One region of the Thalassolituus hydrocarboniclasticus genome, then DNA from elsewhere that is predicted to be linked to it. Evidence: predicted binding sites of a transcription regulator. Region 1 holds the regulator's gene; each other region holds the start of a gene.

Region 1 (5,648 bases):
TCACACGCTCAGGCAGCTGCTGCAGCATGTCGGCCACGTCATCGGTGTCGAGGTCGGCGGTCAGATCGACAACTTCTTCCGCACTCATGTCGCTCAGGAAGTGGCTTTGCAGCTCTTCGCTGAGGTTCTGCATGACCTCGCCTTCGAGTTCCTTATCGACCAGTTCCCACAGCAGTTTACGGGCTTTAGGCGGAGAGGATTCGATCAGGTGGGCGATATCAACCGGAGCCAGACCCGAATTCAGGATGCGCTTGACCTGCGCCAGCGCACCACTTTCCAGCGCGGCGGTCAGGCTGTGTAACTTGGCTTTAGCCTTTTCGGTTTGCTGTGCCATGAGTCAAGCTCGGTTCGGGGGATGGTTGAATGCTCAGATTCTAGCCTGATTAGGCCTCTGATACCACGAAACTACTCGCAGAATTCCGTCTAGAAGATTGTTTTACCGGGCTATTCTTCTTCGTCAAAACGGCGGTTGATCAGATCCACCAGAGCTGCCAGTGCGTGTTCGGCATCCTGGCCTTCGGCATGAATATGAATATTGGTGCCTTTGCTGGCGGCCAGCATCATCACCGCCATAATGCTTTTGCCGTCGACCATGCGGTCGGGGTAACCGACTTTGATCTGGCAGGAATAAGCAGCGGCTGTGGAAACCAGCTTGGCAGCCGCTCGCGCATGCAGACCGAGCTTATTGATGATGGTGATTTCGGTGCTGGTCATCCGTTCTGATCCTGATGAATATCGGCGCTGCCCAGCTCGCGGTGGCGAACCTGAACATTGCTGTAATGATGGCAGAATTCTGCCTTAAGTTGTTCTGCCAGGTAAACGGAGCGATGCTGCCCGCCGGTGCAGCCGATGGCAATGGTCATATAGCTGCGGTTGGCATCGACAAAGGCCGGCAGCCAGCGCTGAATAAAGCCACTGATGTCCTGTTGCATCTGGCTGACCTGCGGTTCCTGAGCGAGGAAATTCCTGATTTCCGGGTCGCGTCCGGTAAAAGCGCGCAGTGCCGGGTCCCAGTATGGATTCGGCAGGTTGCGCACGTCGAATACATAATCGGCATCAATCGGGATGCCGTGCTTGAAGCCGAATGACTCGAACAGGATGGCTATGTCGTTGCTGGTTTTATCCGCCACCCGCAGTTTGATCAGGCTGCGCAGCTCATGCACGGACATGTTGGTGGTATCCAGTGTCAGATCGGCAAGGTTGGCGATGGGTTCCAGCAGCAGGCGCTCTTTATCGATGGCTTCGGCCAGAGATGTGCTTTTGCTGGTCAGTGGGTGCTTACGCCGGGTAGAGCTGAAGCGCTGCAACAGCACTTCTTCGCTGGCGTCGAGATAGACCACATCCAATTGGTATTCTGCACTGGGTAACTGATGCAGAACTTCGTGAATATTATCGAAGGCATGGGGCAGATTGCGGGCATCGACGCTGACCGCGACTTTGGCCAGCTTTTCTTCAATTTCAGTCTGTCTGGCCAGAGCCGGTAACAGGGCGACCGGCAGATTGTCGATGCAGTAGAAACCAAGGTCTTCCAGAACGTGGAGAGCACTGGACTTGCCCGAGCCGGACCGGCCACTGATCACTACTAAACGCATTGCTGTGCTCCTCCATTGGCCGTTGGGCTGATGTCAGCCCGGTTGTCCGCTCAGTGCCCGCTGATAAAACCGTTGCGCATCCGGCGCTTTGCGCAGTGCCTCGCGGTAGGCCGGCTCGCTGAAGTTGCGTGCCAGCATGGCCAGCACCTGCAGGTGCTGTTCAGTGGCTTCTTCGGGAACCAGCAGAGCAAACACCAGATCGACCGGCTTACGGTCAATGGCGTCGTAATCCACCGGTTCCACCAGACGCAGCAGTACGCCCATGGCCTGGTCGCACTGCTTCAGGCGGCAGTGGGGAATGGCGATACCCTCGCCAATCCCGGTGCTGCCAAGGCGTTCCCGGCCGAGTAATCGCTCGTAAATATCGTCGGCGGAGCTGTCGCTGAGTTGCTCAGCGATAAAACCTGCCAGGTACTCCAGTAATTTCTTCTTACTGGACACCGGTGCGTCAATCAGGGTGCGTTCCGGTGTGAGGATATCCTCGATGCGAATGTCCATTAATCAGCCTTGTCCGTGTTGCCGCGCCACCAGTTTTTCTTTGTGCTTCAGAACCTGACGGTCGAGCTTGTCTGTCATCTGGTCGATGGCCGCATACATATCATCGTGCTCGGCGCTGGCGTGCAAGTCAGCACCACTGACGTGAATGGTGGCTTCAGCAATCATGCGCTCTTTAATAACGGTCAGGGTTACCTGGCCGTTGGTGATGTTGTCAAAGTGGCGTCCCAGCTTGGACATTTTTTCGTCTACGTACACTTGCAGAGATTCGGTAACGTCAACGTGGTGACCGCTGATATTGATCTTCATGTCCAGACTCCTTGTTGCTGGCTGTTGTTTTTAAATCAATTGTTTACGTTCATTTGAAGGCGGAATCATCATGGCTTCACGGTATTTGGCCACCGTGCGCCGTGCGACCTGAATGCCTTTTTCGCCCAGCACTGCGGCGATTTTGTTGTCGCTCAGCGGCTTGCGCGCATTTTCTTCGGCAATCAGTTTTTTAATCATGGCACGGATTGCGGTAGAGGAACATTCGCCACCGCCATCGGTGCTGACATGGCTGGAGAAAAAGTACTTCAGCTCGAAGATACCGCGCGGGGTGTGCATGTATTTCTGGGTGGTTACCCGGGAAATGGTGGATTCATGCATACCAACGGCTTCGGCGATATCGTGCAGAACCAGCGGCTTCATCGCTTCCTCGCCCTGTTCGAAGAATTCGATCTGATATTCGACGATTTTGGTGGCCACTTTCAGCAGGGTTTCATTGCGGCTTTGCAGGCTTTTGATAAACCAGCGCGCTTCCTGCAGGTGATCGCGCAGGAAAGCGTTATCGGTGCTGTTATCGGAGCGGCGGACCAGTGAGGCGTAGTCAGCATTCACTCGCAGCTTGGGGGCGATTTCCGGATTCAGTTCAACCCGCCATTCGTCACGGATGTTGCGTACCAGTACGTCGGGCACTACGTACTCGGCCTGCTCGGCACTGATACCGGCACCCGGCTTGGGATTGAGTTCTTTGATCAGGCGCAGTACTGCTTTGAGGTCATCTTCGCGCAGCTTGGTTTTGCGCATCAGCGTTGGGTAATCTTTGCTGCCCAGCAACTCGATATAGTCGCGGATAACCATTTTGGCTTCGTTCAGCCATGGGGTCTCTGCCGGCAGTTGCTGCAGTTGCAGCAGCAGGCATTCACGTAGGTCGCGGGCGAACGCGCCTGCGGGATCAAACTGTTGCAGGCGGTGCAGCACGGCCATCACTTCGTCTTCTTCGACGTCCAGTGCGGGGTCCATGCTTTCCAGAATATCTTCAACGGTGGTATGCAGGTAGCCGTCGTCATCCACGCCATCAATCAGCATCAGGGCAATTTCGCGGTCGGTGTCCGACATCGGAGTCAGGTTAAGCTGCCACAGCAGATGGTCCTGCAGATCTTCGGTGCTGGCATGACGTGAGTCGTAGTCGAAATCGTCGTCGATGGCATTACTGCTGCTGCCGGAGGCAACGCTGGCGGTGGTCTGGTAGGTGTCTTCCCACTGACTGTCGACCGGCAGGTCGTCGGGTAGCTGTTCCTGTGACCACTGTTCGTCCAGCTCTGGGGTGTCGTTATGGCTGTCGTCCTGACTGCTGACTTCGTGGCTGGTGCTGGTGTCGTGATCGCTGTTGCGGGACAGGTCGGGCAGGTCATCGTGCTCGTGTTCTTCGACTTCGAGCATCGGATTGGAATCGAGGGCTTCCTGAATCTCCTGCTGCAGGTCGAGGGTAGACAGCTGAAGCAGGCGGATGGCTTGTTGCAACTGAGGGGTCATGGTCAGGTGCTGACCCATCTTTAACTGAAGAGACGCTTTCATAAAAGTTCAGTAATCACTCAGTATCGGCATAGTCTGTGCATTATACGCCAAGCGGTAAACCTTGGAATCTTTTGTGCATCTTCCTTTGCGCTGAATCATCAGGCGCTTCTCTGCTGCCTGAGAGGCCATCACAGGCGGAAGTCCTCGCCCAGATATACCTTGCGCACCTGCTCGCTGGCCAATACCTGTTCAGCGGTGCCTTCGGCGATGATGTGGCCCCCTCCGACAATATAGGCTTTCTCACAGATAGCCAGAGTTTCCCGTACGTTGTGGTCGGTAATCAGTACGCCGATGCCACGCGCCTTGAGTTGTCGGATGATGTCCATGATGTCAGCTACAGAAATCGGGTCAACCCCGGCGAAGGGTTCATCGAGCAGAATAAAGGACGGTTCAGCCGCCAGCGCGCGGGCAATCTCGACCCGGCGTCTTTCACCACCGGACAGCGCCATGCCAAGGCTGTTGCGGATATGCTGAATATGGAACTCATTCAGCAGCTCTTCCAGCTTTTCCAGGCGCTGTGCGCGGTTGAGGTCTTTGCGGGTTTCGAGAATGGCGAGGATGTTATCGGCTACGCTCAGCTTGCGGAAAATGGAGGCTTCCTGTGGCAGATAGCCGATGCCTTTCTGCGCCCGGCCGTGCATCGGCAGATGGCTGATGTCTTCGTCGTCAATTCTGATGCGGCCCTTGTCGGCCTGTACCAGGTTCACAATCATGTAGAAACAGGTGGTTTTGCCGGCGCCGTTGGGCCCCAGCAGGCCGACGATTTGCCCGCTTTGCACTGACATGGATACGTCTTTCACCACCTCCCGGCCGTTATAACTTTTGGCCAGATTTTCGGCTTTCAGGGTTTTCATGGTTATTCCTGTGCTGGCTTGCTGTCAGTGCCGGTTGCCGGTTCGGCCGGAGCCTGTGGCTGAATCACAACTTTAATCCGTTGTTTGTCGTTTTCGTTGCCGCCCTGGGCAGAGGTGCTGGTGCCGCCACTGGCGCTGACGGTTTCTTTGGTCATGTCATAGAGAATGCGCTCACCACTGAACAGGTTGCCGTCCTGTTCCAGCCGGGCATTGCCCTGAATGGTGATTTCCCGCAGCTGGGCAAAGTAATCAATGCGCTGACCGTGGGCTTTGGTCAGTGGTTTACCGGGATTGATCTGTTGCTGATAGCGTGCGGGTTGCTTCGCTGTTCCTTCGGCAATGGCTTTTTCCAGCGCATTGCCGGAGCGGATAATCAGCAGGCGCTCCGATTCAATACGCATCGTTCCCTGAGTAAGCACGACGTTGCCCTGATAAATGACCACTCCGGCTTTACGGTCCAGCTCGGCGTGGTCAGAAAGAATGGTCATTTCCTGCTGCCAGTCATCGGGTAACGCGCTCGTAACCGACGTGCAGCACAGTAACAGCAGGCCGGCCAGAAAGTGGTAATTATTGCGGAACATAGCGGGTATCCACCTGTGATTTGAATTCCATGCGCTGGCGCGCGATATCCAGTGTCATACCGGTTGCATTGATGCGTGCCTGTGCGCTGGTAATGGTTACCGGCTGATCGGTTTCGGCCAGTTGCTGGCGGCTGTGATAGGTGAGCGTGCTGGTTTCGATCAGCAGGTCGTCAGCAGCATCAGCAGGATTGAGCGGCCGGATTTTTACATCGCCAATCAGGCGCAGCGAATGTTCGTTATCGAGCAGCGTACCTTCGTTGGCGTTGACCTGCCAGGTCTGGCCATCG
Region 2 (5,648 bases), 460 kb from region 1:
CCTGTTGTGAGAAACAGCCCGATTCTGGCCGAAATCGCCGCCGCCATCCCCAGCCTGCGCAAGTCTGAGGTAAAGGTTGCCGAGTACGTGCTGCGTGCCCCGCAACAGGTGATGCATATGCGCATCGTCGATCTGGCGCAGGAAGCACAGGTCAGCGAGCCGACCATTGTGCGTTTCTGCCGTGGTATTGGCTGCAATGGCTTTCAGGAGTTTAAGGTGCGTATCGCGCAGGAAATGGCGATCACCAACAATATCGGCCAGTTCGCCATCATCGAAGACGACAGTATCGAAGATATCTGCGACAAGATCGCCGACACCACCATTCAGCGTCTGCATCAGGTTAAGACCCAGCTGCAAAGCACTCAGGTGGCTGCCGCGGCCAATGCTATCAGTAATGCCCGACGGGTAGAGTTTTACGGTTTTGGCGCTTCCGGCGCGGTGGCTATTGATGCCCAGCACAAGTTCTTCCGCCTGCAGGTGGCCACGGCGGCCTACAGTGATCCGCATATGCAGTCGATGTCGGCAGTTACGCTGAGCGAGCAGGATGTGGTGGTGGCAATTTCCCAGAGTGGCCGCACCAAAGATCTGCTGCACTCGGTACAGCTGGCCCAGCAACACGGCGCGATGGTAGTCAGTCTGGCACCTGCCAACACCGCTCTGAGTGCGGCCGCCGATCTGCCAATCAATATCAATATTGAAGAAGACACCGAACAATTCACACCGATGACCTCGCGCATCGCCCACCTGATGGTGATCGATATGCTGGCCGTTGCGGTAACCCAGCGCCGCGGACCTGAGTTTGCCGCCCACCTGAATGCCATCAAACGCAGCATCAAATCTTTACGGCTGGAATCTGACTAGTCAGTCAGGTTCCAGATTTTACGATCAGACGTTTTACGCCACTTCTTATAAATGCCGCTGACTTTTTGCTCAGTACATTTCCCTGTAAATCCCTCTCAAGAAACAGCTGCGGATGCTATGCCACGATTTCTGCGGGCTGAGCGCTATACAGGGTACTTTCGTACCGCCTGAGTGCCGCTGAACAGAATTTGGCCTGACCAGCGATTACTGTCATTCTTTTGCAACCAATAAAAAGAAAAATCACAGCAGGATTTACTGTGATCAACCAGAGGGAAAGATAATGGAAGCAGCAATGAAATTCGAAGCCCACGAAGAAGTTGTCTCCTTTGATCAGGAAGGCAAAGTCGTTGTTAATAAAGACTCCCAGATGTCGAAAAAACTGATGGCACGCCGTGCCATTGAAGCCCACCTGGAACGTAAGCGTCTGGAACGCGACCTTGAAGATTTCTACGCCGAAGAAATCTGACTAAACAAAATCCAATAAAAAAAGCCGGTCAGTTTCCTGACCGGCTTTTTTTATTTCAGCTGTCGCTGAGCAACCAATTATTTATTGGTGAACTCAGGGTAAGCTTCCATACCGCACTCAGACAGATCAACGCCTTCGTACTCTTCTTCTTCAGTCACACGCAGACCCATGATGACTTTCAGCAGCATCCAGGTGATGAAAGAAGCCGCGAATACCCATACAAAGATCGTTGCCGCACCCATCAGCTGACCGCCGAAGGTAGTGCCGTCTGCAGTAGCCGGTACAACCAGCAGACCGTACAGACCAACCACACCGTGTACAGAGATAGCACCAACCGGATCGTCGATTTTCATTTTATCCAGAGTCAGGATAGACAGAACCACGATCACACCACCGATCAGACCAATAACAGTCGCAATGAAAGGAGTTGGAGTATCAGGGCTTGCAGTGATAGCAACCAGACCAGCCAGAGCACCGTTCAGAGCCATAGTCAGATCCGCTTTGCGGAACAGAACGTAAGCCAGAACCAGAGCACCGATCAGACCACCAGCAGCCGCTGCGTTGGTGTTCATAAACACTACCGCTACTGCGTGAGCGTTACCGATATCACCCAGTTTCAGTACAGAACCACCGTTGAAGCCGAACCAGCCCATCCACAGGATGAAAGTACCCAGAGTAGCCAGTGGCAGGTTAGCGCCAGGGATCGCACGGATTTCACCATTAGGACCGTACTTACCTTTACGGGCACCCAGCAGGATCACACCAGCCAGCGCTGCAGCAGCACCTGCCATGTGTACGATGCCGGAACCTGCGAAGTCTTTGAAACCAAAGTCATCAGCCAGGCTGTACATACCGAATACAGAAGCACCACCCCAGGTCCACGCGCCTTCCATCGGGTAAATAACCGCAGTCATCACTACCGCGAAAGCCAGGAAAGCCCACAGTTTCATACGCTCAGCAACAGCACCGGATACGATGGACATTGCAGTCGCTACGAACACAACCTGGAAGAAGAAGTCTGAAGCGCCGGAGTAGATAGAACCACCCTGGAAGCCATCTTCACGCGCCGCGAAATCAGCCAGTACTGCAGCAGAATCCACTTCGGTGATACCAGACAGGAAGTAACCGCCGCCGTACATAATCTGATAACCGCACACCAGGTACATGGTGCAGGCAATCGCAAACAGCGCGACGTTTTTAGTCAGAATTTCAGTGGTATTTTTAGAGCGGACCAGACCCGCTTCCAGCATGGCGAAACCTGCCGCCATCCACATTACTAACGCACCGCATACCAGGAAATAAAAGGTATCCAACGCGTACTGGAGTTCGAAAATATTATTTTCCATTCTAAGCCCCCCGCATAAGGCTCTGATTCATTTAATGAGGAAGGATCAGATCGCGTCTGCGCCGGTTTCACCGGTACGGATACGAATGACTTGTTCCAGGTTGGTAACGAAGATTTTTCCGTCGCCAATCTTGCCGGTGTTCGCCGCTTTGGTAATGGCTTCGATGACTTTTTCAGTCAGGTCGTCAGCTACCGCTACGTCAATTTTTACCTTAGGCAGAAAATCCACCACATATTCAGCACCACGATACAATTCAGTGTGACCTTTCTGACGGCCGAAACCTTTTACTTCGGTCACTGTGATGCCCTGAACGCCAATCTCTGACAGTGCTTCACGCACATCGTCGAGTTTGAATGGCTTAACCACAGCTGTAATGAGTTTCATAGAAAACCCCTTTGTTAAACGCTACGAGTTTAAGTGTTGTTAATGGCCCATGCGGGGGCACGGGCCATTGTATGCTTTTTACATGGAGATAGGCAGGCTGTAAGAAACAACCACTTTCAGATCTTCATCCACGCCGGCTTCGCCTTTATCCAGATCGGCTTCCTGAGAAACCACTTTGCTCAGAGTGAAAGCAATGTTGTCGTTATAGGCGTAGCTCAGATCCAGGTGAGTGTATTTGCTGGCATCGTCATCGCTGTCAGCCATACCCAGAGTGGCAGACAAGGCATCCATTTCGTAACCCAGCGTCATGTAGCTGTAGTCATTCGGATTGCTTGAAATCGGGTAGTAGTAAGTAAAAGAAGCGCCTTTATAGCCCAGGCTTACGATGGCGTCAGAGGCATCAAAAGTATTGCCACGGTCTGCTGTTGTTACAGCATAAGCACTTTCAACGGTATCATCGGTATCCGGGTCGTCACCTGCAACATAAGAGGTTTCTGCAGCGCTTGGATAAACATAAGTCCACAGGCTTACGTCGTAGCTGAAATCACCCATTTCAGCGCCGTAACCAATAAACAGATCGTATTCCTGACCCAGTACAGCGTCACCACTGGAAGCCCATACACCGGCGTAAGCACCGGATGTACTGATGGTCAGATCGCCGGACACAGCAGGTACACCACTGGAGGCGCTCAGATCCTGACCGCGCCACAGATACATATTGGCAATAGAAGCCGATGCAGAAACTTCAACTTCAGCCTGCGCAGTAGAAACAGCGGCCAGACCTGCAGTCATAACACCAGCCAGAGCGATTGCTTGAGACAGTTTTTTCATGGTTCTTTCCTTCATCAGTTATTCAAAGCTTTTATTAAGTAAATCGGTGAACGCACCGTTTTCTTTCTGTACTTACCTTGTACATGTCCTATAGCAGCGGCTGTGCCAACTTTTAAAAAATGCGGTTTTTCAGGGAGTTAGCAGCAACCATCAACTAAAAAGCTCTCATAGTGGTTCAAAGGCGGTGCGCAGGGCTGTTTTTCAGCCCCTTTTGGTGCACCTGAAAATCAGCATAGGCACTAAATTGATGCACAAAGGGATCAGGGGAAATAAAACAGGGCAAAGGCCCGGATAGACATAAAGTAAAAGCAAGGCGGCAGTTCTGGTCACGCCCGATGCTGGGGCCATGTTATGGGGCGTGATAAACTCCTGCAGGAATATAAGGAAGCCCTATGATGAACAGCGAACAAATCCGTAACCGTGTAGAACAACTGTTGCAACAAAGTCCACTGGCCGGCCTGTCAGCCGATGTACGCTTAATGCTGCAAAGCCAGTTGCAGAGCCTGCTGAACAGCGCCAATCTGATCAGCCGCGAAGAGTTTGAGGTACAGGCCGAAGCGCTGCGCCGTACTCAGGCCAAACTGGCAGAGCTGGAAAACAAGCTCAGCCAGCTGGAGCAGCAACAGAATCAGCCGCAGTAGTAGCAGCCCATAAAAAAGCCGGAGCATGCTCCGGCTTTTCTTTGTTAGTACATCTGGTGCATCCGCACTAAATCGCCAGCAGTTCTTTTGCCTGCTGCGAGCTGGCCAACTCACTGCCAGCGCCGGCTGCCACCACCCGCCCCCGTTCCAGAATAATAAATTCATCCGCCAGTTCGGCGGCAAAATCGAGATACTGCTCAACCAGCACAATGGCCATTTCGCCACGGTCACGCAGCAGCTTAATCACACTGCCGATGTCTTTAATAATGGATGGCTGAATTCCTTCGGTCGGTTCATCCAGAATCAGCAGTTTGGGTTTAAGCAATAACGCCCGGGCAATCGCCAGCTGTTGCTGTTGCCCGCCGGATAAATCGCCACCGCGGCGTTTCAGCATTTGCTGCAGCACCGGAAATAACGAATAGATTTCCGGGTCAATACGGCGCTGGCTTTTCGGCAATGCAGAAAATGCGGTTTGCAGATTCTCTTCCACCGTCAGCTGAGCAAAAATATCGCGCCCTTGTGGTACATAGGCAATGCCCTGACGCGCGCGATCGAAAGGGGCTATACCGTTCAGCGATTTTCCCTGCCACTGAATCCCCCCTTTACCGGCAGACAGATGCCCGGACAGCGCTTTCATTAATGTAGTTTTACCCACACCGTTACGACCCAGCACACAGGTGACCTTGCCAACCTCGGCACTCATGCAGACGTTATACAGCGCCTGGCTGGCACCATAGGAAACATCCAGTTGGTTTACATTTAACATCCCATCATCCTCCGTACCGGATCAGCGTCCCAGATAGACTTCGATCACCTGTGGGTTAGCTTTCACCGTGGCCAGCGATCCTTCCGCCAGCACATGACCTTCATGCAGCACAGTCACTTTGCAGTCCAGCGCTTCGATAAAGTCCATATCGTGTTCTACTACCATTAATGAATGTTTCTGCGCTAGGCGCTTAAACAGTTCGGCGGTCTTCATGGTTTCTTCATCGGTCATACCGGCGGCCGGTTCATCGATCAGCAACAGCTGTGGCTCCTGTCCGAGCAGCATGCCGATTTCCAGCCACTGCTTCTGGCCATGGGATAAATTACCGGCCAGTTCTTCGCGTTTATCTGCCA
Region 3 (5,648 bases), 1.8 Mb from region 1:
AGCCACACCATTACGGCTGTCTGAAGTTCCGTCGGTATTAAATCCAACGGTAAATTCGTCACCACTTTGTGCCAGACCACTGATTTCAACATCGAAACCAAAATGCACTGGTTCGCCCACCGGATTCTCGGCGAACAAATTATTACCCGGCGGCTCGATATCCAGACTGTAACCGGGATCGGCAATCACTTTGATCTGTCCACCCATGGATATTTTCGATGAGCCATGAACACCGGTAGCATTCATCGGCAGGCGCGGCTGAAAGCTGATGGTGCCGCGCTCATCAATATCCACATCCAGATTGCCGGAGAAGGTAAAACCGGCATTTTCCAGCTGGGTACGGATGGCATCGACGACTTCAACACCCGTTGCATAGGTGTCTGTCAGTTCAATGTTAAAGGTGCCCTGTCCCGGAACATCAAATTCGTAGGTGTAAGGACCACCCTCACTGAAGTCATAGCCATCGTACTCAGTCAGTGGCGTAAATGGCGCTTCGCCGGTTTCACGCAAGATAATGTCCTGGCCGTTACTGACGCTGAAACCATCGCCGTTATCTCCGGATATCTCCAGATTGACGTCATCACCATTCAGTGCCGTTATAACCACTTTGCTGCCATCACTGCGCGCGACAATACCCAGGTCCTGCAGATCACGGTTACTGTTAATACGGTCGGCAATAAAATCTGGTGTTACCGGGTCGGGTACTTCTTGCGGGTAACTGGCATCGTACTTGGTCTGATTCGGGCCAAGGGTATCGGTCAGAACAATTCCGTTCAGACTGAACGTCATCGGCTGAAAAGGATTCGCATCACCGCTGAAATCACTCAGCTCAACCGTTGTCCGCGCCAGAGCTTCAATCCCCTCGCGCTTACTTAATTGCTCGGCAATTTCTCTGGCAGAAGCATTCGCTTTGGTAATCAGCGTGGGTTGTGTTGTTACTTTGCCACTGACCGGATCGGTATGACTTATAACAATACGCTCCGGGAAAAAGCCATTCTGAGGCAATATATTAGCCGCCGGTGGTGGCGCCTGATAGGTTGTATTAACCGGCAGGTAACCACCAAAGCTGGTAAAGGCTGTTTTGCCTTCATCGGCGGGCAGAATTGAGTTGCTGATACCCGGTACGTAAGTCTGATTCATTAATGGCGGGAACAGCGGAATCGGTTTACCCGGGTCGGTGTTATCCAGCACATCGTAAGTTGTCGGTGAGGTAAACCGGATCAGCAGTGGCGGTGTCAGCTCACCTTCACGGGAAAAATACGGAGTATTAATGTCATACACTCCGCCCTGAGAAATGGCTGCATTACCACGATTACCAATAGCCGAGTCGGTCACGATAGGGGACGCAACCGCAACCTGTTCAGGGCGGGTAATATTAACCTTAATTTTGCTGGATTCGTTACGGGTCGGCATAATGCGGAAATCATCGCCAGCCTGAAAGCTGCCGTCTTCAAAACGGATTTCAAAACCATCGACTTCTACAGAATCCGGAAAACTGCCCGTCAGTGCTCCGCTGCTGACGATTTTATCGTCATCCAGGCGTTTAATGCGGTAGGTGTAATCATCAGGGCCGGGAAATTCCACCTGATATTCACTGATGGTTAACGCTCCGGCATCTTTAATATGCACACTGAGCAGACGATCATTGGGCCGGGCATTCTGACTATCACCCAACACGCGGTTATAGGTTTTTTCCGGCGTATTTATATCGGTAAAAAAGTTTTCACCCATTTTACCGTCGTAATCGATGCCCAGCTTATGCTGTTCATTAAAGGTCTGATTAATCACCAGAGCCAGACGACCGAGACCATTCAGTACCGGATCCAGAACTTCATTACGGAATTCGAGTGTTCCGCCCAGCTGACCACCAACAATCTCGTCAGTGACATTCTGAATAACATCACCTTTGCGGAAATACAGATCTGAACGTGACGGATCAGAACCACCGGCATCGGTAAATACTTCGTTGTAATCATTACCAATAACCAGCGCCTGACCATTACCGATAAAGACGTTCCAGACCGAATCGTCCTGCTCAACTACGTTGACCTTAACCAGCTCGGACAGATCCTTAACCAGTTTGTCACGGGCATCCAGTAAATCGCTGGGTTCGATACCATTGGCCGATGCGGTGGCAAACTGAATCTGCTCATTCAGCTCTGCAATGCCTTCGGCGATGGTAGTAATCTGCCCGACCATCACTTCCATCTGACCATTAATAATTTCGTTCTGCGCGTACAGACGATCACTGATAGAAGTAAAACGATCAACCAGACCATTACTCTCCGATACCAGAACCGCACGCCCCGGCAACGACGACGGATCATCCACCACGGCCTGCAGGGCAGAAAACATACGCTCCAGCCCCGGCTGCACACCGGTGCCGGAATCTGCAAGTAAGCTGTCGATCTGTTCTGCGTTTAAAGCCAGCGTATCAAAGCCATTAAAGGTCGAGGTATCACGCCAGAGTTGCTCAGTCAGAAACTGATCATAAACACGGTTAACCGTATCGACATTAACGCCTGAACCGACCCAGACACCGCCTTTATTCTGCGGACTGACGGCACTCTGGCCGATCACCTGGCGGCTGTAGCCCTCTGTGCCGGCATTGGTAATATTATGGCCGGTGATGGTCAATGCCGTCTGACTGGCGCGCAGACCGGAAATACCAATTTCAAGAATACTAGCCATCGTTGCGGCCTCCGCTCAGTGCTGCGTCGGCACGCAGTTGTTCGAGAGCGGAATTCAGTGTGCTGCTTTGTGATATACGCTGAATTTTCGCTCCGTATTGTGGATCGGTGGCATAACCGGCCTGCTGCAGGGCATAGCCATAATGCCCGGCGCCCAGGTTCTGACCGATAGCCTGCTGATAACGTTCAGCACCCTGCAGGAAGTTGGCATAATCACGAACGCCTTCTTCCATCGACGAATAAGAACGAAATGGTGCCCGCTCTTTTACGGCCAGGCCGTCGCGGTATTCATGGGTAATCACATCCACACGCTCACCCTGCCAGCGGCTGTCCGCTTTAATACCAAAGAAATTAAAACTGTTACGACCCTGATCATCACTGATCATGTATTTTCCCCAACCGGTTTCCAGTGCGGCCTGAGCAACGATGGCTTTTGGCTCAACACCCAGTTCAGCGCCGACTTTTTCGGCCAGCGGATAAAGAGCGGCAACGAACTCTGCCGGAGTGGCAAACTGTTGCCCTTTATTACCGCTGCCGCTGGCTGCCGCAGCAACTGAATCTGAACTGCCGGTAACCGCAGACTGAGCCCGAGGGCGAAGCTGATGCAATTCAGCATCAACGGCATCCATCGTTGCGTTGAGCGCCGTAACATGAGAAGGAGCAACCATCGATAACGGAGAGCGGGCGCGACGATCAAATAACTTACCCTGATCCAGCTGCTGGGCGTCATTTTTGTTGTCACCGTAATTGGTCATCAGCTGACGATAGATAACCTGCGAAAGCCCCATGCCCTGCTGGCCGGAGAGCGACAGCGCCATCTGATCATCATACATTTTGCGGTAGAAATCGGTTTCCGGAGAATTGAACATCGAGTCTTCTTCGAACACTTTATTGGCGTCACGCATAGACGACATCATCATGTTCAGAAACATCGATTCAAACTGCTTGGCAACTTCCATCAGCGCGGCGTTTTTATCGTCTTTACCCAGTGTACGGATATCCTGAATAGCATTCAGGTCGGTATAAATATGGGCGCTCTGTGGTTGTGTCTGGATCATGGCAATCTCCTTTGTCAGGGAAACTGCAAGATGCTTGCCACTATTACCAGTGGGAGTTCGCGGTGTATTTCCGCATCAGCGATTTTATTGGTGGGAAAAAGCGTAAGCTCTGCATGGAAATACAACGATATCAGCAAAGCTACCACGCAGAGCGTGGGAGCCAGATGTGAACAGACTAAAAGGCGTAAGCTCTGCGTGAAAATACAACGATGTCAGCAAAGCTACCACGCAGAGCGTGGGAGCCAGATGTGAACAGACTAAAAGGCATAAGCTCTGCGTGAAAATACAACGATGTCAGCACAAGCTGGCACGCAGAGCGTGGGAGCCAGATCTATGCTTCAGTGTGGCAACTGTTGGTACTGGGAAAGCTTTTTCTTGCCGCTCTGGCGGCTGGCGATGCCTTTCTGCTCCTGCTGCAGATCTTCCAGCAGCAGCTGTTCTTCCTGCAGTAAATTTTCCAGAAATAACTGCTGCTCGTTGGTCATATCAATCAGCTCACTGATCTGGGAAAACCACTGCTGTAATAACTCATTACGCCGCTGAATCCGTTCATCGACCCCCTCTCGAACCCCCTGACGAATCAGCGAACGGAGCTCCAGAGACAGGCTTTTTACCTGCTCAAACAATTCAGCACTCATATTCGTGTTCTCTTATGTTTATTAGGGCCTGTTAACACTAATTAAACAGGTCTGTTATCGGCCAAAAATTCCTCAGACAAGGCGCTGAGAGTGTTGCCTAACGGGTTAAGCAAACGAACAGCAACGCAGGATGAGGGATTTTTAGCCATAACCCTTCGGGCTGAGGCCAGTTTTCCCCATTAACGTCGTCGTTCGTCATTCATTTAGCCCGCTAATATCACTCCTCTCTCCTTGTTCTGAGAAAAACTGGCTCTCAGCAGGCCCGATTCACTTAGTGTTAACAGGCCCTAGTATCAGATAACAATCAATTCAGCCTTTAACGCACCGGCCTGCTTCATTGCTTCAAGAATAGCCATTAAATCACCGGGCGCAGCCCCTACTTCATTCACGGCTTTCACAATACTGTCGAGGGATACACCGGGACCAAATTTAAACATACGGCTATCACCACCGTTGTCGATATTAATATTGGTCTGCGGCACCACCACGGTTTCGCCATCGGCGAGGGCATTGGGCTGAGCAACCTGAAAATCTTCGGTAATGGTTACCACCAGGCTGCCGTGGGTAACCGCCACCGGCTCAATCATCACATTCTGGCCGATAACAATAGTACCGGTGCGGGAATTAATAATAACCTTGGCCCGCTCTTTACCGGTTTCAATTTCCAGATTTTCAATAATGGATAAATAACTGACGCGCTGACTGGTATCGCGCGGCGCACTGACACGGATTGAGGTTGCATCCAGTGCTTCAGCGGTGCCTGGTCCGAGTAAGTTATTAATGCGTTCAACCATAGCCCGTGCGGTAGTAAAGTCCGGCTGATCGAGGTTAAAAATAAGGCTGTCGCCACGGGAAAAATTGCTGGGTACAGTTTGCTCCACAGAAGCACCGTTAGGAATACGGCCAACACTGGGTACATTTACGGTAATTTTTGAACCATCGTTACCTTCAGCGCCAAAACCACCCACCACCAGATTCCCCTGAGCAACCGCATAGATATTACCGTCAGCACCTTTCAGCGGCGTAAACATCAGTGCGCCACCACGCAGGCTTTTGGCATTACCTAATGAAGCAACGGTAACATCCACCCGCTGTCCGGGCTTGGCAAAGGCCGGTAATTCTGCAGTAACCGATACCGCCGCCACATTCTTTAATTTCGGATCGACGCCGGCCGGCAAAGTAATGCCGAATTCGGCCATCATGTTGCGGAAAGTCTGAGTGGTGAACGGTGCTTTATCACCGGTCCCATCCAGCCCCACCAC
Region 4 (5,648 bases), 1.8 Mb from region 1:
GTTGCACAGCTGAACAATCAGAACCCGCTGGAGCCGACCGATAACCAGGCCTTCGTGGCGCAGCTGGCGCAGTTTTCCACGGTGGAGGGGATCGACAAGCTCAATACCACCAGTGAAAGCATGATGTCGCGTTTTAACTCGGCGTCTGCATTGCAGGCATCCAGCCTGGTTGGTCAGTCGGTCATTGTTGAAGGTAATGAAACCGGCCTGCTGCTCAGCGGTGGCGTGGTCAGTGGTTACACCGATGTTCCGGAAAGCGCCAGTAACCTGCAGCTGAGTATTGAAGATGAAAATGGCGTGCTGCTGGAGCAGATTCCGCTGGGCAACCGCCCTGCAGGCTCGATGTCAGTACGTTGGGATGGTCTGAATATGATGGTCGATGGCGAAATCATCGATCTCGACATCGATAAGCTGAATCGTCAGGAATATTACAAAGACGAAGAAGGCGAGCTGGTACTGGATGCTAACGGCGACAAGATTCCTGTGCCGTATCCGGCCGGTGAATACGTATTCAAGGTTACCGGCACCATGGGCGGTAAATCAGAAGAGTTGGGAATGCAGATGAGCTCACGGGTCGACAGCGTCACCATGAGCGGCAGTGGAACGGTCATTCTGAATCTGGCGGGCGGTCGCAGTGCCTCGCTGGATCAGATTAAACAGATTCTGGATGAGTAGTTCGGAACGGGCAACGGAGACTAGATTATGGCTTTTAATATTGGTTTAAGTGGTATTCGGGCTGCCTCGACCGACCTTGAGGTAACAGGTAATAACATTGCCAACGCCAGTACCACCGGCTTTAAACAATCACGGGCGGAATTTTCCGACGTGTACACCACCACCCTGCTGGGCACCGGCATTAAGCCGGTCGGCAGCGGTGTTATGGTGGATAACGTCCGCCAGCAATTCAGTCAGGGGAATATCAGTGGCACAGAGAGTGCGCTGGATATGGCTATCGACGGCAATGGCTTCTTTGTACTGGAAGATCGCGGCAGCGTGTCTTACACCCGTTCCGGTATTTTTTCCCTCGATAAAGACGGCTATGTGGTCGCCAATAATGGGTCACGCCTGCAGGGTTATGCCGCGAATGAAAATGGTGTGGTTAATGGTGTTCTGGGGGATATCCGAATCCAGGTTGCCAACCAGCCACCACGACTGACCAATCTGGCATCGGCCATTCTGAACCTGAATGCCAGTGAAAAGGTATTGCAGGAGCAGGGCTTACAGCTGGTATCCAACGGTCTGGCGATTGGTGCTGCCGATTCCGGTATTGCTGACTCGACCCGGACAATTCTGGATTCGGCCGGTCAGCCGACGACTGGCGGCACGCCTGCTGCGGTAGCTTTTGATGGTGCGCTGGGTGGTGGTAATACCGTCGCCAACGTTGCCACTGCCGGTACTGTTGGTGGTGAAACCTTTGATGTCGATCTGGGCGATGGTAATGGTGTGCAGACGATCACCCTGCAGGCGATTCCGGCCGGTTCTACTCAGGCAGAAGCCCTGACATTAATCCAGCAGTCAATTGATGCTGTGCTGGGATCGCAGCAGCTGACCGCGACCACCGATGGTACCGGTAATCTGGTATTTGAGCGTGGCGGTTACAGTGCGACCGACGGTTCCAGCTTTGCCTTTAGTAACTCGGCCAGTATGGCGGCCTTTGGTGCGGCTGGTGCGGTAACTGCCGGCACTCAGGGGTCATTGTTGTTTGTTGGCGCAGGCGCACTGACTGCGGATTTCCGCAGTATTCCGGGTACTTCAACCACCACCCGTACTACGGCAACGCCTCCGCTGAGTATTGTCTCTTCCGATCCCGGCCAGTTTGCCCAGCTGACCGCGAGTAACCTCTATGGTGCGCTGGATATCAGCGCCGGTAGCGGTAATGTGCTGGCCTTTGCCATCGCTACCGAAACCGGAGCTACCTATCAGATTAACCTGAGTCAGGCAGCCTGGCAGGGCGCAGCCCCGGGTTCAGGTTATGCCACGCTGAGCATTGCCGATGCCGTGGCACAGATTAATACGCAAATCACCGCTACGGCCGGTGCAGGTAACGAAGAGGTGCTGGCGGTAAACAATGCCGGCCGTATCGAGTTCCAGGTGCAGGCGCCGGCCACTCAGGGCGACTATTTGCAGATTGCCAATAACACGGTGTCTTCCATAGGTCTGAGTCTCGACAGCATCGGTTTCCTTTCCGGTAACCGTTTTGATAATGGCGTTGAGCCGGTGCAGGCAAACAACGTATTCCAGCTGGAAGTGACCAGTACCACGGGTAATGGCGGTGGTCCGTTCAATATCACCATTCCGCCGGCTAACTATGCGTCGCTGGATGATCTGGCGGTAGCGATTCAGCAGCAGATTGATATCTACATCGGTGCTGCCGGTATCGCCGGTAAGGTCTCCGTGGATGCGGTGGGTGGCCAGCTGGTGTTTACCAACACCAATGTTGGTTCCGGTGAAGGTATCTCAGTGACACCAACGGTAGCTGAGCCGCAGGCGGTGGCTGCTCTGGGCTTTGACAGCCTGTTTGTGGTTACCGGTGAGGATGAGGTGGATAAATCCAACAGCTTCCGCATCAACCTGACAGTACCGGCGCCGGATAACGAAAACCGCAGCGGCTCTGTGCTGATTACGCTGGACGAAGAATATCGTTCGGTACAGCAACTGGCGGCCAGCATTAACCGCCAGCTGAACAGTCAGGATGCTGATGGCTATATCGGTGTGCAGGCGGCGGCGGTAGAAATTGAACCGAACGTGGTGCCGCCACAGTATCAGCTGGAGCTGCGCGCCACTGAAGCCGGTGAAGCCTCGATTATCTCGATCAGCAACATCACCGCCTCCGGCCCGGACATCAGCGCCGCTGAGCTGTATGGTCTGCTGCAGGCCAATCCGGCCGACAGCACCCTGCTGACGACCGGTATTGAAGGGGTGAATAACGAGTACCCGGAACAAACCGTTGTGCTGACCAATCCGGACGGTGAAGAAACCGAAATCCTGATTCCTGAGCGCAGTGAAGCCAATGCCATTGTGGCGCTGTTCAACAAGCAGCCGGGTGTGACTGCATCGGCGCTGACCACCATGAACATTCCGCTGTCGGGCTACAACAGTCCTGGCAACGATATGACACTGACGCTGAACGGTCAGGTATTAACCTCTACTTCACTGGAAGATATTGCCGACGAAATTAACTCGTATCGTGGCACCACCTTGCCGGGCTTTAGTGCCGAAATTACCGCAGCCGGTGATCTGGTCATCACCAACGAAATCGGCCGCGATATTAAGCTGAGCATCGACAGTCCGGTGGTATCGGACTCGCTGGTGGTGCAGGGCGCCGATAACACCGGGCCGGTAGTGCTGGGCGGCAGTACCAGTGCTGATCTGTCAGCGGCAGTGGGTGGTGTGGTGACCTTTATCCTGAATGAAAACTACACCCTGAGTCAGCCTGATCCGGTGGTATCCGGTATTTTCGGGGCACTGACTCCGGATGAGTTTACCCCTTACACCCTGAATGCTTTTGATCCGAAAGATCAGGACACCTACAACCACGCCACCTCGATGAATATCTATGACAGCCTGGGTAATACCCATGTGATGACCCAGTACTTCGTTAAGGAACCGGTTGATCCGAGCCGTCCGAACGAGGCCAATCTGTGGGCCATGTATGTTCAGGTGGATGGTTTTGATGTCGGCGATCCGGACCCGACTCTGCCATTCCCGCAGAATCTGGAGCCAACGCCGGCACGTTTTGAGTTGTTCTTTAATCAGGACGGCAGCTTCGATCCGCTGTCGACCGGCGATATTTACATTACTAACTGGGATCCGAAGGATGCCGACGGTAATCCGACCGGCGCCCTGAGTTCGGTAAACGTACTGGAAGGTGGTCTGCCGCTGTCCGATCCGCCAGGCAACTCCAACTTCCAGATTGACCTGAGTGGTTCTACCCAGTTCGGCAGCGCCTTTGCGGTCAACGAAGTGAGCCAGAACGGTTACACCACCGGCCGTCTGACCGGGCTTGAGGTGGATCAGGAAGGGATTATCTTTGCCCGCTTCACCAACGGTCAGGCACAGACGCTGGGGCAGGTGGCGCTGGCCAACTTCCGCAATCCGGAAGGTCTGACGCCACTGGGGGATACATCCTGGGCCGAGTCTTTTGAGTCGGGCGATCCGACGGTGGGCTCGCCACGCACCGCTTCTTTTGGTCAGATCCGTTCATCAGCTCTGGAGGATTCGAACGTGGATTTATCGGAAGAGCTGGTCGGTCTGATCATTGCCCAGCGTAACTTCCAGGCCAGTGCCAAAACCATTGAAACCACCGACCAGGTCACTCAGACCATTCTGAATATCTGATGACTGTCCGGCGGCAAGCCTCTTCCCCTCTGGCGGAAGAGGCTGCCGTTTTTCCCACGCTTTTTCCGCTCCGATACCGTCAATAAATCATAAGTCATTGAAAATAATGGTTTTTATGGTTTTGGCACGTCCTCTGCAATGTTTCCTGTAACTCATTCGGTAAGGTGGATTTTCCGCCTTACCTGCAAGAACAGAGGCAGAACTATGGACCGCGCTTTATACATTGCCATGTCAGGTGCCAAGCAAAATACGCTGGGGCAGGCCGCACACGCCAACAACCTGGCCAATGCCAGTACCACAGGCTTCCGCTCGGACTACACCCAGAGCCGGGCGATGGGGGTTTTCGGCGATCACTTTCCAACCCGTGCCTATGCCATGACCGAACGTCCGGCCAGTGATTTCCGTCAGGGTCCGCTGGTCGAAACCGGCAACCGCATGGACGTGACTATTGAAGGTGATGGCTGGTTTGCTGTGCAGGGACCGGATGGCCAGGAGGCTTATACCCGTGCCGGCGATCTGAGCGTTGATGCCGATGGCCGTCTGGTAAATGGCAGCGGTCTGCAGCTGATTGGCGATGGCGGGCCTGTGGTGCTGCCAGAGTTTCAGAGTATTGAAGTCAGTCGCGCCGGTATCGTGACGATTCAGCCCTTGGGGGAAAACCCGGCGGCGGTCGCTGAACCGGTGCAGCTTAAGCTGGTGCGTCCGGATCTGCAGGCGCTGGAAAAAGGCGAAGATGGCCTGTTCCGTTTCCGTGATCCGGCCACACCGCCAGCAGTCGCCGACCCGAATATCACTCTGGTGAATGGTTTTGTTGAAGGCAGCAATGTTAATGCGGTCACAGAGCTGACCAGCCTGATCGCCCTTAACCGGCAGTACGAAATGCAGGTAAAACTGATGAAACGGGTGGATGAAAATACCGCCGCCACTACACAACTTCTGGCTAACCAGTAACAGGAGCTGACCTATGTTAAATGCACTTTGGGTAAGTAAAACCGGACTGGAAGCACAGGACCTGGCACTGACCACGGTATCTAACAACCTGGCCAACGTATCCACCACCGGCTTTAAAAAAGACCGCGCGGTATTTGAGGATCTGCTCTACCAGATTCAGCGTCAGCCCGGCGCCAATTCCTCGGCCGACAGCCGTTTGCCTTCAGGCCTGCAGCTGGGTACCGGTGTACGTACCGCCGGTACGCAAAAGATTTTCACCACCGGCTCCCTGCAGCTGACTGATCAGCCGCTGGATATGGCGATTAACGGTCGTGGTTTTTTCCAGATCGCGATGCCGGACGGCACCATTGGTTATACCC

What was found. Region 1 encodes sigma-54, which starts transcription at its own class of promoters, with help from an activator protein. Its sites were predicted from a motif close to TGGCACNNNNNTTGCTNT; they were not measured.
Region 2: HUF19_RS00755 (TorF family putative porin) is a predicted target of sigma-54. The motif match lies at 3,979-3,996, and genes of this name have one in related genera.
Region 3: flgJ (flagellar assembly peptidoglycan hydrolase FlgJ) is a predicted target of sigma-54. The motif match lies at 3,771-3,788, and genes of this name have one in related genera.
Region 4: flgF (flagellar basal-body rod protein FlgF) is a predicted target of sigma-54. The motif match lies at 4,461-4,478, and genes of this name have one in related genera.

What each region holds. Positions count from the first base shown of each region.
Region 1 is NZ_CP054475.1:624,408-630,055, forward strand. Features, by position in the region: gene mgtE (magnesium transporter) at 1-334, opposite strand, end outside; gene HUF19_RS02625 (HPr family phosphocarrier protein) at 445-714, opposite strand; gene rapZ (RNase adapter RapZ) at 711-1,592, opposite strand; gene ptsN (PTS IIA-like nitrogen regulatory protein PtsN) at 1,626-2,090, opposite strand; gene hpf (ribosome hibernation-promoting factor, HPF/YfiA family) at 2,094-2,396, opposite strand; gene HUF19_RS02645 (RNA polymerase factor sigma-54) at 2,427-3,926, opposite strand; gene lptB (LPS export ABC transporter ATP-binding protein) at 4,055-4,780, opposite strand; gene lptA (lipopolysaccharide transport periplasmic protein LptA) at 4,783-5,361, opposite strand; gene lptC (LPS export ABC transporter periplasmic protein LptC) at 5,348-5,648, opposite strand, start outside.
Region 2 is NZ_CP054475.1:165,923-171,570, reverse strand. Features, by position in the region: gene HUF19_RS00775 (SIS domain-containing protein) at 7-861, shown strand; gene HUF19_RS00770 (PA3496 family putative envelope integrity protein) at 1,142-1,327, shown strand; gene HUF19_RS00765 (ammonium transporter) at 1,405-2,673, opposite strand; gene glnK (P-II family nitrogen regulator) at 2,719-3,057, opposite strand; gene HUF19_RS00755 (TorF family putative porin) at 3,136-3,888, opposite strand; gene HUF19_RS00750 (accessory factor UbiK family protein) at 4,281-4,529, shown strand; gene urtE (urea ABC transporter ATP-binding subunit UrtE) at 4,597-5,295, opposite strand; gene urtD (urea ABC transporter ATP-binding protein UrtD) at 5,317-5,648, opposite strand, start outside.
Region 3 is NZ_CP054475.1:2,891,859-2,897,506, forward strand. Features, by position in the region: gene flgK (flagellar hook-associated protein FlgK) at 1-2,691, opposite strand, end outside; gene flgJ (flagellar assembly peptidoglycan hydrolase FlgJ) at 2,684-3,748, opposite strand; gene HUF19_RS12960 (hypothetical protein) at 4,087-4,386, opposite strand; gene HUF19_RS12965 (flagellar basal body P-ring protein FlgI) at 4,680-5,648, opposite strand, start outside.
Region 4 is NZ_CP054475.1:2,898,805-2,904,452, reverse strand. Features, by position in the region: gene HUF19_RS12990 (flagellar hook assembly protein FlgD) at 1-675, shown strand, start outside; gene HUF19_RS12985 (flagellar hook-basal body complex protein) at 703-4,338, shown strand; gene flgF (flagellar basal-body rod protein FlgF) at 4,543-5,289, shown strand; gene flgG (flagellar basal-body rod protein FlgG) at 5,303-5,648, shown strand, end outside.